Regions from separate parts of the Shewanella sp. NKUCC06_TVS genome, predicted to be linked through region 1. Evidence: predicted binding sites of a transcription regulator. Region 1 holds the regulator's gene; each other region holds the start of a gene.
What was found. The regulator LexA, encoded in region 1, represses DNA repair genes until DNA is damaged. The targets are predictions, from matches to a motif close to TACTGTATNNNNATACAGTA.
Positions count from the first base shown of each region.

Region 2: the regulator LexA is predicted to act here: its motif matches at 1,504-1,523, upstream of recA (recombinase RecA).
Region 3: the regulator LexA is predicted to act here: its motif matches at 1,719-1,738, upstream of dinB (DNA polymerase IV).
Region 4: the regulator LexA is predicted to act here: its motif matches at 1,859-1,878, upstream of KO531_RS14340 (DNA topoisomerase III).

Region 1 covers NZ_JAHKQX010000017.1:103,905-107,120, reverse strand. Annotated here, with positions in the region: gene coxB (cytochrome c oxidase subunit II) at 1-53, opposite strand, end outside; gene KO531_RS17985 (SulA-like leucine-rich domain-containing protein) at 457-969, opposite strand; gene lexA (transcriptional repressor LexA) at 966-1,586, opposite strand; gene plsB (glycerol-3-phosphate 1-O-acyltransferase PlsB) at 1,747-3,216, shown strand, end outside.
Region 2 covers NZ_JAHKQX010000009.1:94,641-97,856, reverse strand. Annotated here, with positions in the region: gene KO531_RS11730 (regulatory protein RecX) at 1-254, opposite strand, end outside; gene recA (recombinase RecA) at 329-1,396, opposite strand; gene mutS (DNA mismatch repair protein MutS) at 1,799-3,216, shown strand, end outside.
Region 3 covers NZ_JAHKQX010000002.1:91,174-94,389, forward strand. Annotated here, with positions in the region: gene KO531_RS02520 (LysR family transcriptional regulator) at 1-574, shown strand, start outside; gene dinB (DNA polymerase IV) at 619-1,695, opposite strand; gene bfr (bacterioferritin) at 1,899-2,366, opposite strand; gene bfr (bacterioferritin) at 2,376-2,849, opposite strand; gene nqrM ((Na+)-NQR maturation NqrM) at 3,103-3,216, opposite strand, start outside.
Region 4 covers NZ_JAHKQX010000012.1:98,822-102,037, reverse strand. Annotated here, with positions in the region: gene KO531_RS14350 (alanine/glycine:cation symporter family protein) at 1-1,169, opposite strand, end outside; gene KO531_RS14345 (hypothetical protein) at 1,437-1,724, opposite strand; gene KO531_RS14340 (DNA topoisomerase III) at 1,891-3,216, shown strand, end outside.

The sequences.
Region 1 (3,216 bases):
GTCAACGGTGGTGCGAAAAGCACCACGAGTAAACAATACAACAATTGCTTCACAAGACTTCTCCTCTGCCAATTGCGAATAGCAACTACAAAGAAGAGCAACACAGTAAGTCTCAACTCTATGCAAACTCTTCAGTTCCCAAAAAAGCTTTTTTGACTTCAACGTGCGTTGGCGGCTGTTACTTTTAATCAAGTATTGTTACTGCTGGTAATTAGCCACGCTGGCACATACTGCTGAAATAAATCTGTTCTCTATTTTTAGTGGCGCTTCGAGTTCGATAAATACTCGATTCATTGACCACGGAAGGTGATATATCATCACCGACTTAACCAACCATACTTGCTGTTTAAATATTGATCAAGATCACTTATTTATCTAATTATCTGAAAAATTGCCAAAAAAAAGCCTCACATTCATAGGTGAGGCGGCTTTCAAGGTAAAAAATTAAATGAATATTTAGTGTACAGCGCTAAAAAAAGATTGCTGACCGAAGAGATTGCCTTGCTCAATGCGTACGTCGGCATGTAAGTGACTGTTTACGTCTTCAAGCACTATGCCCATAGCTCGGGCACTTTTAGCCACGATTTGTAGGCGTCGATTATCCCGCGCATCCAATGATTGAGTCCAAGTAATGACTGCACTGGACGTACCACTTGTCAGGGCTTTTTCCATTGCCCACAGGGTTTCGACTTCATCTTTAGCATGTACCAGCAAAACTCTATCCATACGCACACCTGCGCTGGCGAGCATTTGCTTGTAGCCAATACTTGGAGGGTTGATGAGCACTAACCAACGGCCCTGTTGGCTTAACTGAGCGAGTTGTGCACTCAGATGAATTAATTCTTGGCGACCTTGAGTCTTAGTTGGCATGCAGGCGATGGGCGCATGGTGCCAGTCATAGTCAGCATCACGGACTTCATCGAGCCACAGGCCCGGATGGCGGGGGGCATTGCCAAGTAGTTTATTCATAGCCAATCTCCATTACGGATCACACCGACGGCGAGTCCTTCAATTGTTAAACTTTGGAAGCCTAAATCCACTTTAATCGGGGAGTAATCTTCATTTTCGGCATGTAGATAGACTACATTACCTTTTTTTTCGAAACGTTTAACAGTGACATCGTCATCGACTCTAGCGACAACCACTTGACCATTTCTAGCTTGTTCTACTTTATGAACTGCCAGCAAATCACCTTCGAGAATGCCGATATTTTTCATGCTGTCGCCTTTTACTCGCAGTAAAAAATCGGCGGCGGGATGGAACATGCTTGGGTCGACTTGGTAGTACTGTTCAACATGTTCTTGGGCGAGGATAGGTTCACCTGCGGCCACTTGGCCGATGAGCGGTAAACCTGTTTCAGTCAAATCTTCGATTTCCGCAGGCAGACGAATGCCCCGAGATGTGCCTGGCATGATCTCAATGCAGCCCTTTTTTGCCAACGCTTTAAGGTGTTCTTCAGCCGCATTGGCGCTCTTAAAACCTAAACGGGTTGCGATTTCTGCCCGAGTGGGTGGCATGCCAGTATCGGCAATATTTCGTTTAATTAGCTCTAAAATTTCAGCTTGGCGTGGCGTCAAAGGTCTCATGGTGTTTCCTGTTTTTCTATACAGTTACTGTTAGTATATACAGTATTATTTGCAGCGCAAGTATTAACCACTTTTTAGCTATGTTGGAGAGAATTAGCGAATATTGCCCATAGTCTGGTATTCTATCGGGCTAGTAAACGCACTTAATTGCATAAGAATAATGCCTAAACACGACTCTCTTTGGTTGAAATCATTACGTTGGATCCAAAAACACTTAGTGCACACTATTGTGGTACCTCAGGATCCCTTTGCCGATCTGAATCTGGATGCTTCCAGACCCCTTGTTTATGTGATGAAAACAGAATCCCTCAGTGACATCGCTGCTTTGAGCGAAATAACGGCTAAGTTAGGCTTACCAAGCCCTTATGAGCCTCTAGTGGCTAATGGTGTGACTGCGCCTCGGGTTGTCTGTCTTCAAGGACGTAAGCCACTGTTTGGCGAACGTGCTGGTAATGAGCCTTTCCTCGAATGCTTTATGCGTTTGTTAGCCGTGCATAAGGAACGTCCTGAATTAGATATTCAACTGGTACCCGTGAGCCTGTATTGGGGCCGAACGCCAGGGAAAGAAGACGACACTATGAAGGCGGCCGTATTTGAGCGGGAAAACCCGACTTGGCTGCGCAAGTGCTTGATGATTCTGTTCTTAGGTCGACATAACTTCGTGCAGTTTTCGAATGCCGTATCCCTGCGTTACATGGCTGACGAACATGGCACCGACATGGGGATTGCCCATAAGTTAGCACGGGTTGCGCGCGTGCATTTCCGTCGTCAACGTAAGGTAATGACAGGGCCTGTGCTGCCAAACCGCCAAGCACTGTTTCATTCGTTACTCAAATCTGAGTCGCTGCGCAAAGCGATTCAAGAAGAAGCCGCCAGTAAAAAGATTTCTGAGACCCAAGCGCGCGAGACGGCCATTGAGTACCTTGATGAAATCGCTGCCGATTACTCAGACAGTTTAGTGCGTATTGCCGAGCGTTTCTTAACTTGGTTGTGGAACAAGCTTTACAGCGGGATCAACATTAAAGGCGCCGAGCAAGTTCGCCAGTTGCACCACGATGGCCACGAGATTGTTTATGTGCCTTGCCATCGTAGCCACATGGATTACCTGCTGTTATCGTATATTTTGTATTATCAAGGCATGGTTCCGCCGCACATTGCTGCTGGCATTAACCTCAACTTCTGGCCCGCTGGACCTATGTTCCGTCGCGGTGGTGCCTTCTTTATCCGCCGTAGTTTTAATGGCAATAAGCTGTACACCGCAGTATTTCGTGAGTATTTAGATCAGCTGTTTGCTAAAGGTTATTCAGTGGAATACTTCTCCGAAGGTGGCCGTTCACGTACTGGCCGTCTGTTGGCGCCGAAAACTGGCATGATCGCCATGACGATGAACAGCGTACTGCGCGGTATTGAACGTCCTGTCACACTTGTGCCTGTGTATTTAGGCTATGACCATGTGATGGAAGTGGCGACTTACCATAAAGAGTTAAGCGGTAAGAAAAAGAAAAAAGAATCTGTGTGGCAGGTGTTCGGTGCCATTCGCAAATTAGGTAATTTTGGCCAAGGTTATGTGAATTTTGGCGAGCCTATTACCCTGCAAAATTTCTTAAATGAGCGTGCGCCAAACTGGCGT
Region 2 (3,216 bases), on a different contig from region 1:
CCGTATTTTTTGGTGGCTTTATCTTTTGCTAGCTCAAACCAGTCACAATCACAATTAACCAAAGCGGCTTCAATACAGTCTTTAGATAAGCCTTTCTGTGCGATTGCTTGGCGGATGCGTATTGCACCGTGGCCTCGACTGATGTGGCTTCGCACCAACAGTTCGGCATAACGAGCATCATTAATAAAACCGGAGGATTCGCAAGCATCGAGTACAGGTTCGATATCGTTAAGTTCGAAACCTTTTTCGAGCAATTTATCGCGGATTTGTAAACGGGAATAATCGCGGCGCGCTAACAGCGCGACCGCAATTTGATGGGCTGACTGACTCAGAATACTTCGCCTGTCTCTAAATCAATATTGTCCTCAGTACTATCATCAGCTTTGGCAGCCAAGGCACTCGGATTACTCAAAAGCAACTCACGTAGCGTCTTGTCAATTTCAGCCGCAATAGCTGGGTTTTCAGTCAGATATTTGCCAGCATTAGCACGACCTTGGCCGATTTTATCACCTTTATAGCTGTACCAAGCACCCGCTTTTTCAATCAACTTATGGGCTACGCCTAAGTCAACTAACTCACCAGTACGGTTAATACCTTGGCCATAAAGGATTTGGAACTCAGCCTGCTTAAACGGCGCTGCAACCTTGTTTTTCACCACTTTAACGCGAGTTTCGTTACCGACCACTTCATCGCCGTCTTTAATGGCACCAGTGCGGCGAATGTCTAAACGAACAGAAGCATAAAACTTCAGCGCGTTACCACCGGTTGTAGTTTCTGGGTTACCGAACATCACACCAATCTTCATCCGGATTTGGTTGATGAAGATAAGTAAGGTGTTAGATTGCTTTAAGTTACCCGCAAGTTTACGCATGGCTTGGCTCATCATACGCGCCGCTAGGCCCATGTGAGAATCACCAATTTCGCCTTCGATTTCAGCTTTAGGCGTTAATGCCGCCACTGAGTCGACTACGATAACGTCAACAGCGCCTGAACGAGTTAAAGCATCACAAATCTCAAGCGCTTGCTCGCCAGTATCCGGTTGCGAACACAGCAGGTTATCAATATCTACGCCCAATTTTTTAGCATAAATAGGGTCTAACGCATGCTCTGCATCGATAAAGGCACAGGTTTTGCCTTCACGTTGCGCTGCGGCAATCACTTCTAAAGTCAGTGTTGTTTTACCTGATGATTCAGGACCATAGATCTCAACTATACGACCCATTGGCAAACCGCCAGCACCTAAAGCAACGTCCAGAGACAGAGAACCGGTAGAAATGGTCTCAACATCCATAGAGCGATCTTCGCCCAGCTTCATGATGGAGCCTTTACCAAATTGTTTCTCAATTTGGATCAATACCGCAGCAAGTGCTTTCTCTTTATTTGGATCGACCTTCATTCCTGTTCCCTCATCAAGACAAGCATTAAGCTGTCAAAAGTGATATTTAATTTACAAACGGGTAATTCAAAAAGCCGCGCTTTTTGTCTTAATTCTGCTGACTAGTATACTGTACAATCATACAGTATCAAGACCTGTGACTGAATTATTTTTAGCTGATAGGATTTTTAATATGGCCAAGGTTTTAGCGAATATTAAATCAGATAATAGCTCCCTTTGATCAATATCCATCGTTAAGGGCTCAATTTTCGCTAAATTATTGCTAAGATTGGCGCAACAAATTTTGCGTGGTCTTTTTAGCTGAAAATTGTACAGCAGTCTTCCGCTTCCATAGCGCTTAATCACCCTTAACCACACAAACTGTATCGCCTTTAGGCAGTCACAACGGACGATAACGATTTAATGAATGTAATTGATACCGATGATTTAGAAAAACATACTCCTATGATGCGTCAGTACTTGACGATGAAAGCAGAACATCACGATATGTTGCTGTTTTATCGCATGGGTGACTTCTACGAGTTGTTTTATGACGATGCTAAACGCGCTTCTGAGCTATTAGGCATTTCACTCACTGCGCGCGGTAAAAGTGGTGGCGATCCTATTCCGATGGCGGGACTTCCTTACCATGCTGTGGAAGGCTATCTTGCAAAATTAGTTCAAATTGGTCAATCAGTTGCGATTTGCGAACAGATTGGCGATCCCGCGACATCTAAAGGGCCCGTAGAACGTAAAGTGGTGCGAATTGTCACACCAGGCACCTTAACCGACGAAGCGTTGCTACAAGAACGCCAAGACAATCTGTTAGCCGCGGTTTATCAAGGTAAAGTCGGTTTTGGTTATGCCACATTAGATGTTTCATCCGGACGTTTTGTGATTGCAGAGCTCGACACGCGAGAGTCATTAGAAGCGGAATTGCAACGCACTAATCCCGTTGAAATCCTCTACAGTGAAGACTTTGGCGAACTAGGTCTACTTAACGGTTTTAAAGGTAAACGTCGTCGCCCTGAATGGGAATTTGATTACGATACGAGTATCAAGTTACTACTGGCCCAGTTCGGCACTAAAGACTTACATGGTTTTGGTATCGCAGATGCACGTTTATCACTGCAAGCTGCGGGTTGCTTGATGCAATATGTCAAAGACACACAGCGCACGGCACTGCCCCATATCAATGCCATTATCCGCTTCAATCAAACCGATAGCATAGTGCTCGATGCAGCAACGCGCCGAAATTTAGAATTAACTCAAAACCTTGCCGGTGGCCGCGATAATACCTTAGCGGCAGTATTAGATAACACGGCAACGCCTATGGGCAGCCGTATGTTACAACGCTGGATCCATCAGCCTCTGCGAGATCCTAAACAAATCAAGGCGCGCCAACAGGCGGTGACTGAACTCCTCGATACCGCTGCCCACGAAAGTTTGCATGAGCAGTTAAAGGCACTTGGCGATATCGAACGTATCATGGCAAGACTCGCGCTGCGTACCGCTCGCCCAAGAGACTTTGCACGTTTACGTCAAGCACTGGGCTTATTGCCTGAATTACAACAGAGTTTAAGTACACTGAGCGCGCCGCACACGACTCAATTGCGTCAACACTTAGGTGAGTTCCCCACCGAGCAAGCCCTACTTGAGCGCGCGATAGTCGATAATCCTCCCATGCTTATCCGCGATGGCGGAGTGATCCGTGAAGGCTACAACAGCGAACTAGATGAATGGCGCGGCCTGAGCGAAGGAGCGAGTGATTACTTAGTACAACTTGAAGCCAGAGAAAAAGAACGTACTGGCATCAATACACTTAAAGTCGGCTATAACCG
Region 3 (3,216 bases), on a different contig from region 1:
GCTGGGTGAATCACTCAACGCCTTCCAACGGCATTATCCCAATATTGATATCGATTTAAGTCTGTCGAACATGAATATCGATGTCAGTGAAAACGCCATCGATATCGCCTTTCGAGTGGGCGAACCTAAAGATCCCGATTGGATTGCAAGGCCACTTACCACGATTAGCTTTGTACTTTGCACCAGCACATCGGCAACGCAGTGGCATGCGCTGCAATCCATTGAAGAGCTGGATCAGCATCCGGTTATCATCGCCAAGCCCACAAAAACGTGGCGTTTACAGCACAATAGCACAGGGCAAAATGTCGAGTTTGAACCAAGGGGGAATATCAAACTAGCCGTCGATGATATGGCGATTGCCTGTCAGGCCGTGGTGGCGGGGCTTGGGATTGGACTCATACCCATCAGCATGGCGAGTGAACAGATACGAAGTGGCAAACTCATTCAAATACTGCCCGAGTGGCAAGGTATTCCGCGTACCGCCTACTTGATGTATCGCGATCGAGACAACCTGCCCTTACGAGTCAGACTGTTAATTGATTTTATGTTGGCGAATCCACCCGAGGCTTATTGAGCCAATGCAGGCATGAGTCTGCGGCTTATCGACTCAATAAACGGCTAGAGTGCTAAATCCAGCTGAGTCTGGCCGTTTAAGCTTGTGGCGACGACAAGAGTAGAATCAGTAAGGCCAACTGAAATCCCCAATAGACGAATGCCGCGGCCTTCTTGCCTTTCCATAGCCTGTGCGAGTAGCTCATAGAACATTACAATCGAGACTTCATCGCTCCGGTGCTCAATTGTAGTCTGCTTGAAATCGTTAAACTTAAGTTTGACCACCTGTTTATGTATTTTGCGTTCCTTAGCACTGCGACTTAAACGCAAGGACAGTTCTTGGATCAAACTAGGCATCACCTGCTGGCACTGCTCTAAGCTATAAATATCCTTTGCTAACGTGGTTTCAACACCCACTGATTTGCGCTCTCTGTCGGCAGAAATACCCCGTTCATCTATGCCTTGGGAACGCTCAATCAACACACCACCAAACTTACCGAATCGCGCTAAGAGCTCAGGTTTAGAATAAGCTTGCACATCACCACAGGTATTGAGCCCGAGCGAAGAGAGCTTTTCGGCGGTGACTTTACCAACACCGGGAATTTTACGCAGCGATAAGGTCTTAACAAACTCAGAAAGCGTCTCTGGTGTAATGACATATTGGCCGTTTGGCTTGTTCAGATCCGAGGCGACCTTAGCTAAAAATTTTACTGGCGCGATACCCGCCGATGCGGTTAAACCCGTTTCGGTTAAGATATCGCGACGAATCGCTTGGGCAATCAAGGTCGCAGAGCCCTTATATTGTTGGCACTCACTCACATCCAAATAAGCTTCATCTAAGGAAAGCGGCTCAATTAATTGGGTATAGCGGGAAAATATTTCACGAATTTGTAGCGACACTTCTTTGTAAACTTGCATCCGACCCGGAACTAAAATCAGCTCAGGGCACAACTTAAAGGCATAAGCCGTTGCCATTGCTGAACGTACACCGAATTTACGTGCCTCGTAACTGCAAGTACTGATAACACCGCGACGGTCGCTACTGCCGCCTACGGCTAAAGGCTTGCCACGGTACTCAGGAAAGTCGCGCATTTCCACTGCAGCAAAATAGCAGTCCATATCGATATGAATAATTTTTCGCACGTTGAATTCCTCCAACGCCAAAATACTGTATATAAAAACAGTAATCAAGTATTCCTGATAGATTTGGGGCCAATAAGATGTAGCCTAGCGCTGGAAAAGAGAACAAGACAAGTGTGAGGAACAACAGACATGCTTAATAACTGAGTTTCCTAGGCCATTACACTCAGTGGCCTAGGTATTTACTCAACCTAACAATCTAAGGCTCACATCTTAGTTTGCAGGTAGTTTTGCAATCCAACACGGTCAATAAGCCCAAGTTGTTTTTCGAGCCAATACATATGGTCAGACTCTGTATCGTCAAGTAATACTTCAAGGATTTCACGTGTCTGGTAATCTTGCTTCTGCTCACACAGTGCAATCACTTTGCGCAAATCGTCCGCGACCTTGTATTCGTAGGCGAGATCATTACGTAGCATCTCTTCTACATCTTTACCTATGTTCAATGCCTCACGGGCGGCAACATTGGGTGTACCTTCGAGGAATAAAATGCGCTGCACTAATTTGGCAGCATGGGCTTTCTCATCATCTGACTCATGGGCGATACGCTCATAGAGTTCATTCAGGCCCCAATCTTCATACATATGGGCATGGACAAAATACTGATCCATTGCCGAGAGTTCTCCCGTTAGGAGTCGATTTAACGCATCGATAACGTCTTTATCGCCTTTCATATCTTGCTCCTATTGGTCGCTAATTTGCGATTGTAGATAATTTTGAATACCGGTTAGCGTAATGAGCTCTTGCTGCGACTCGAGCCAATCTAAGTGCTCTTCTTCGTCTTCGAGAATATCTTCCAGCAGATCGCGGCTCACATAGTCCTGTTCGGCTTCACACAAGCTGATCGCATCACGCAGCAATGTAAGCTGCTCTTGCACCATGGCCAGATCGCAGTCGAGCATCTCTTGGCTATGTTCACCAATGCGAAGTTTTTCGAGTTGTTGCAGATTAGGTAGACCTTCCAAAAACAGCACTCGCTCGATGAGCTTATCGGCGTGCTTCATATCTTGGATGGATTTTTTGTATTCGACGTGGTTTAACTTCTCTAAGCCCCAATGTTTAAACATGCGGGCATGGAGGAAATATTGATTGATTGCGGTCAACTCACAGGTAAGCACCCGATTCAGTTGCCCAACCACTTTAGGATGACCTTTCATAAGTTACTATCCTTGGTAAGCGTGAAAAGATTGATCTAAATCAAGCTTCTAGCCTAGTACAATTTATCGACCAACTCAAATTATCTTTATATTTCACTCACTTAATGATGAAAAGCATTCTCATTCCTGCTTAGATTAACTTGCTATCCCACTCTAATCCCAAGGATAAATCTCAAATGATTAACCCGTGTAAGAAAATACGAGGCAAAAAAATAGCCCCCTAAATTGGAGGCTATGATCGAATCAAGACTATTTAGATAATGCGGTCTTTCGTTAACTTCTCACGACGCGCTTCTTCAGCGGCCATACGACGTTTACGTTTGTCACAAGGGTCATCACAATCACACGCTTTTTCAATCCCTAGAAC
Region 4 (3,216 bases), on a different contig from region 1:
CAAGGGTGATTTACTTTACGGTTAATATAGGCAATGTTGGTCTCGGCAATGTAGTAATAAGCCACTATGGTCGTAAAGGCGAAGAAGAACAGTGCGATAGCCACAAAGATATTGCCAAATCCTGGCATCATACTTTCCATTGCCGTTTGTACGTAGCCTGGTCCTGCAGCGACTCCGGCAATGCCTGTATAGAGCGCCGCACCGTCTGGGCCCTGAACATTATACAGTCCTGTAATAAGCAGCATGAAACCAGTTGCAGAGCAAACGAATAAGGTGTCGATATACACAGAAAAAGCTTGAACTAACCCTTGTTTGGCTGGATGGCTTACCGCCGCTGCAGATGAGGCGTGTGGCGCTGTACCTTGACCCGCTTCGTTGGAGTAAATCCCCCGCTTTACCCCCCACATGATGGCTAAGCCTAAAATGGCACCAAAACCCGCATCAAAGCCAAAGGCACTTTTGATAATTAACCATAAAATACCCGGTAGCTGGCCAATATTTAGCGCTATGATGACACAAGCCACTATGATGTAACCCAGTGCCATAAAGGGGACGACGGCGCTGGCAAAGTGAGCGATACGTTTTACACCGCCAAAAATGATAAAACCAAGAAGCATAGCCAGTATGGCTGCAGTCACATTAGGATCTATGTTGAAAGCGGTTTTTAAACTTGAACCAATCGAGTTAGCTTGTACGCCTGGCAGCAGGATCCCGCAGGCAAATATGGTCGCTATTGCAAATACCCATGCATACCATTTCATGCCTAAGCCTTTTTCAATATAAAAAGCAGGCCCACCACGATACTCGCCATTGATTTTTTCTTTATAGACTTGACCTAAGGTCGATTCAACGAAGGCGGAGCTGGCACCGAGAAAGGCAACCATCCACATCCAAAATAAAGCGCCAGGACCACCAAAGGTGATTGCTGTGGCAACCCCTGCAATGTTACCTGTACCGACTCGACCCGCTAATGTCATCGCGAGTGCTTGAAAAGACGACACTCCCGCATCAGTGCTCTTACCATCAAACATCAGGCGGATCATTTCTGGCAGATGGCGCAGCTGTAAAAATCGAGTGCGAAGGGAGAAATAGAGCCCGACACCTAGGCAAAGAAAAATAAGTGCAGGGCTCCAAATTACACTATTGATCGCGTTGACAATCTCATTCATAGACTCCGATTCCTTTATTGTGTTGTTTTAGCAGAGTTTTTAGGTTTACGGTTATTCAACAGATGTTGAGTTAGGACATTCACTTTTGATTAAGACATTTTTTGTAAATATCCGAGATACTCAACATAACTATTTTTTAGGGAGCTTCATAGTTAAAGTGTTAAATATTTGAAACCAATGTGTTTTGAAATTGAGTTTTAGCATGGATAAATAAAGCGGAGGGGCGAGTTAACTCGAAATACGTTAGTGATTTATTATGAATGTCAGTTATCCCATTACCCAAAGTAGCATCCACACGCCGAATAAGCTGCTTAAGCTATGGCGCGTGATTTGATGGCTGAGTAATAGAGATAAACTCACAGCAATAGGAATGACGAGAATGAATCCCCATGCTAACGGCATATCGATGATTTTCATTTGTCCCAGCCAGGTACTGGTGAGCATGCTTATTGCGAGTAACATTAAGCTATGGAATATCAATAACTGATTGAATCTTAATATTAATGCTGGAGTTATTGTCATAGCCTGTCGCGCATTTATTGCAAACTGTTTCATAGTCACTCCTTAGTCATTTAGTGTATCTTATGCCTTGTTGAGAATCATTCGCAATTGAATTTACACTTAAGCTTTTACATTTAAGCTCGGTTTACTACAGAAATTTGCACTCAGCTGGCGTTTGGGCTAAATTATACTGTAATTATATCCAGTGCTTGGTGTTTATATGATTCTCTATATCGCAGAAAAACCTAGCCTAGGGCGGGCCATTGCCGATGTATTGCCTAAACCCCATAAAAAAGGCGATGGATTTATCGAAGCCGCCAATGGCGATTGTGTGTCTTGGTGTGTTGGTCACTTGCTCGAGCAAGCAGAACCTGATGCCTATAATCCCGAATTTAAGTCTTGGAAATTCGAGCATTTGCCAATAGTGCCAGACAAGTGGCAACTAAAACCTAAGGCTGCGACCCGCAGCCAACTCACAGTGCTTAAACGATTAGTCAAACAAGCTAACACCTTGGTTAATGCGGGCGATCCCGACCGTGAAGGGCAGTTACTCGTGGATGAAGTGATTGCCTATCTTGGCGTGACGGGTGACAAGCTACATCAAACCCAGCGTTTACTGATCAGTGACTTAAACCCACAAGCTGTAAAACGGGCTTTAACGCAACTACGCAGTAATCGCGAGTTTATTCCTTTATCCACATCTGCCTTAGCCCGCAGTCGTGCCGATTGGCTCTATGGCATGAATATGACGCGTGCGTACACCATCCAAGGTAAAAAGGTCGGTTATCAAGGCGTGTTATCCGTCGGCCGAGTACAAACGCCATTGCTTGGGCTAGTGGTGCGCCGTGATGAAGAGATTGCCCACTTTCAATCTAAACCTTTTTATGAAGTACTGGCGCATTTGGCGACCGAGAAGCAAGAAACCTTCAGCGCCAAGTGGCAACCTAGCGAAGCTTGTCAGCCTTATATGGATGAAGAAGGACGAGTGTTAGCGAGAGGGCTAGCGCAAAATGTGGTGAGTCGCATCAGTGATAAACCCGCTTTAGTCACTCAATTAGTGGCTAAGGACAAGAAACAGAATCCACCATTGCCCTACAGCTTATCCGCGTTACAGATTGATGCGGCCAAACGGTTTGGTATGAGTGCTAAGGATGTGCTCGATACCTGCCAAAGTTTGTATGAACGCCATAAACTCATTACTTACCCACGCTCCGACAGTCGTTATTTACCCGTTGAGCAACATAACCTTGCGCCTTCGGTACTTAAGGCGATAAGTGACGGTGCTGCTGAGTTATTGCAAGGTGCTGATGCACCCGATCCCCGTCTTAAATCTAAAGCATGGGATGATAAAAAAGTGGACGCCCATCACGCAATCGTCCCCACAGAGAAGACGGCTAACTTATCTAGCTTGAGTCAGCGTGAGAGGCAGTTATATCTTCATGTTGCTCGCCAGTACTTAGCCCAGTTTTATCCGGCTTATTGTTACAGTGAAACCACAGTGCAAGTGACAATCGAGGGTGGCTTATTTAATACTAAGGCGCGTCAG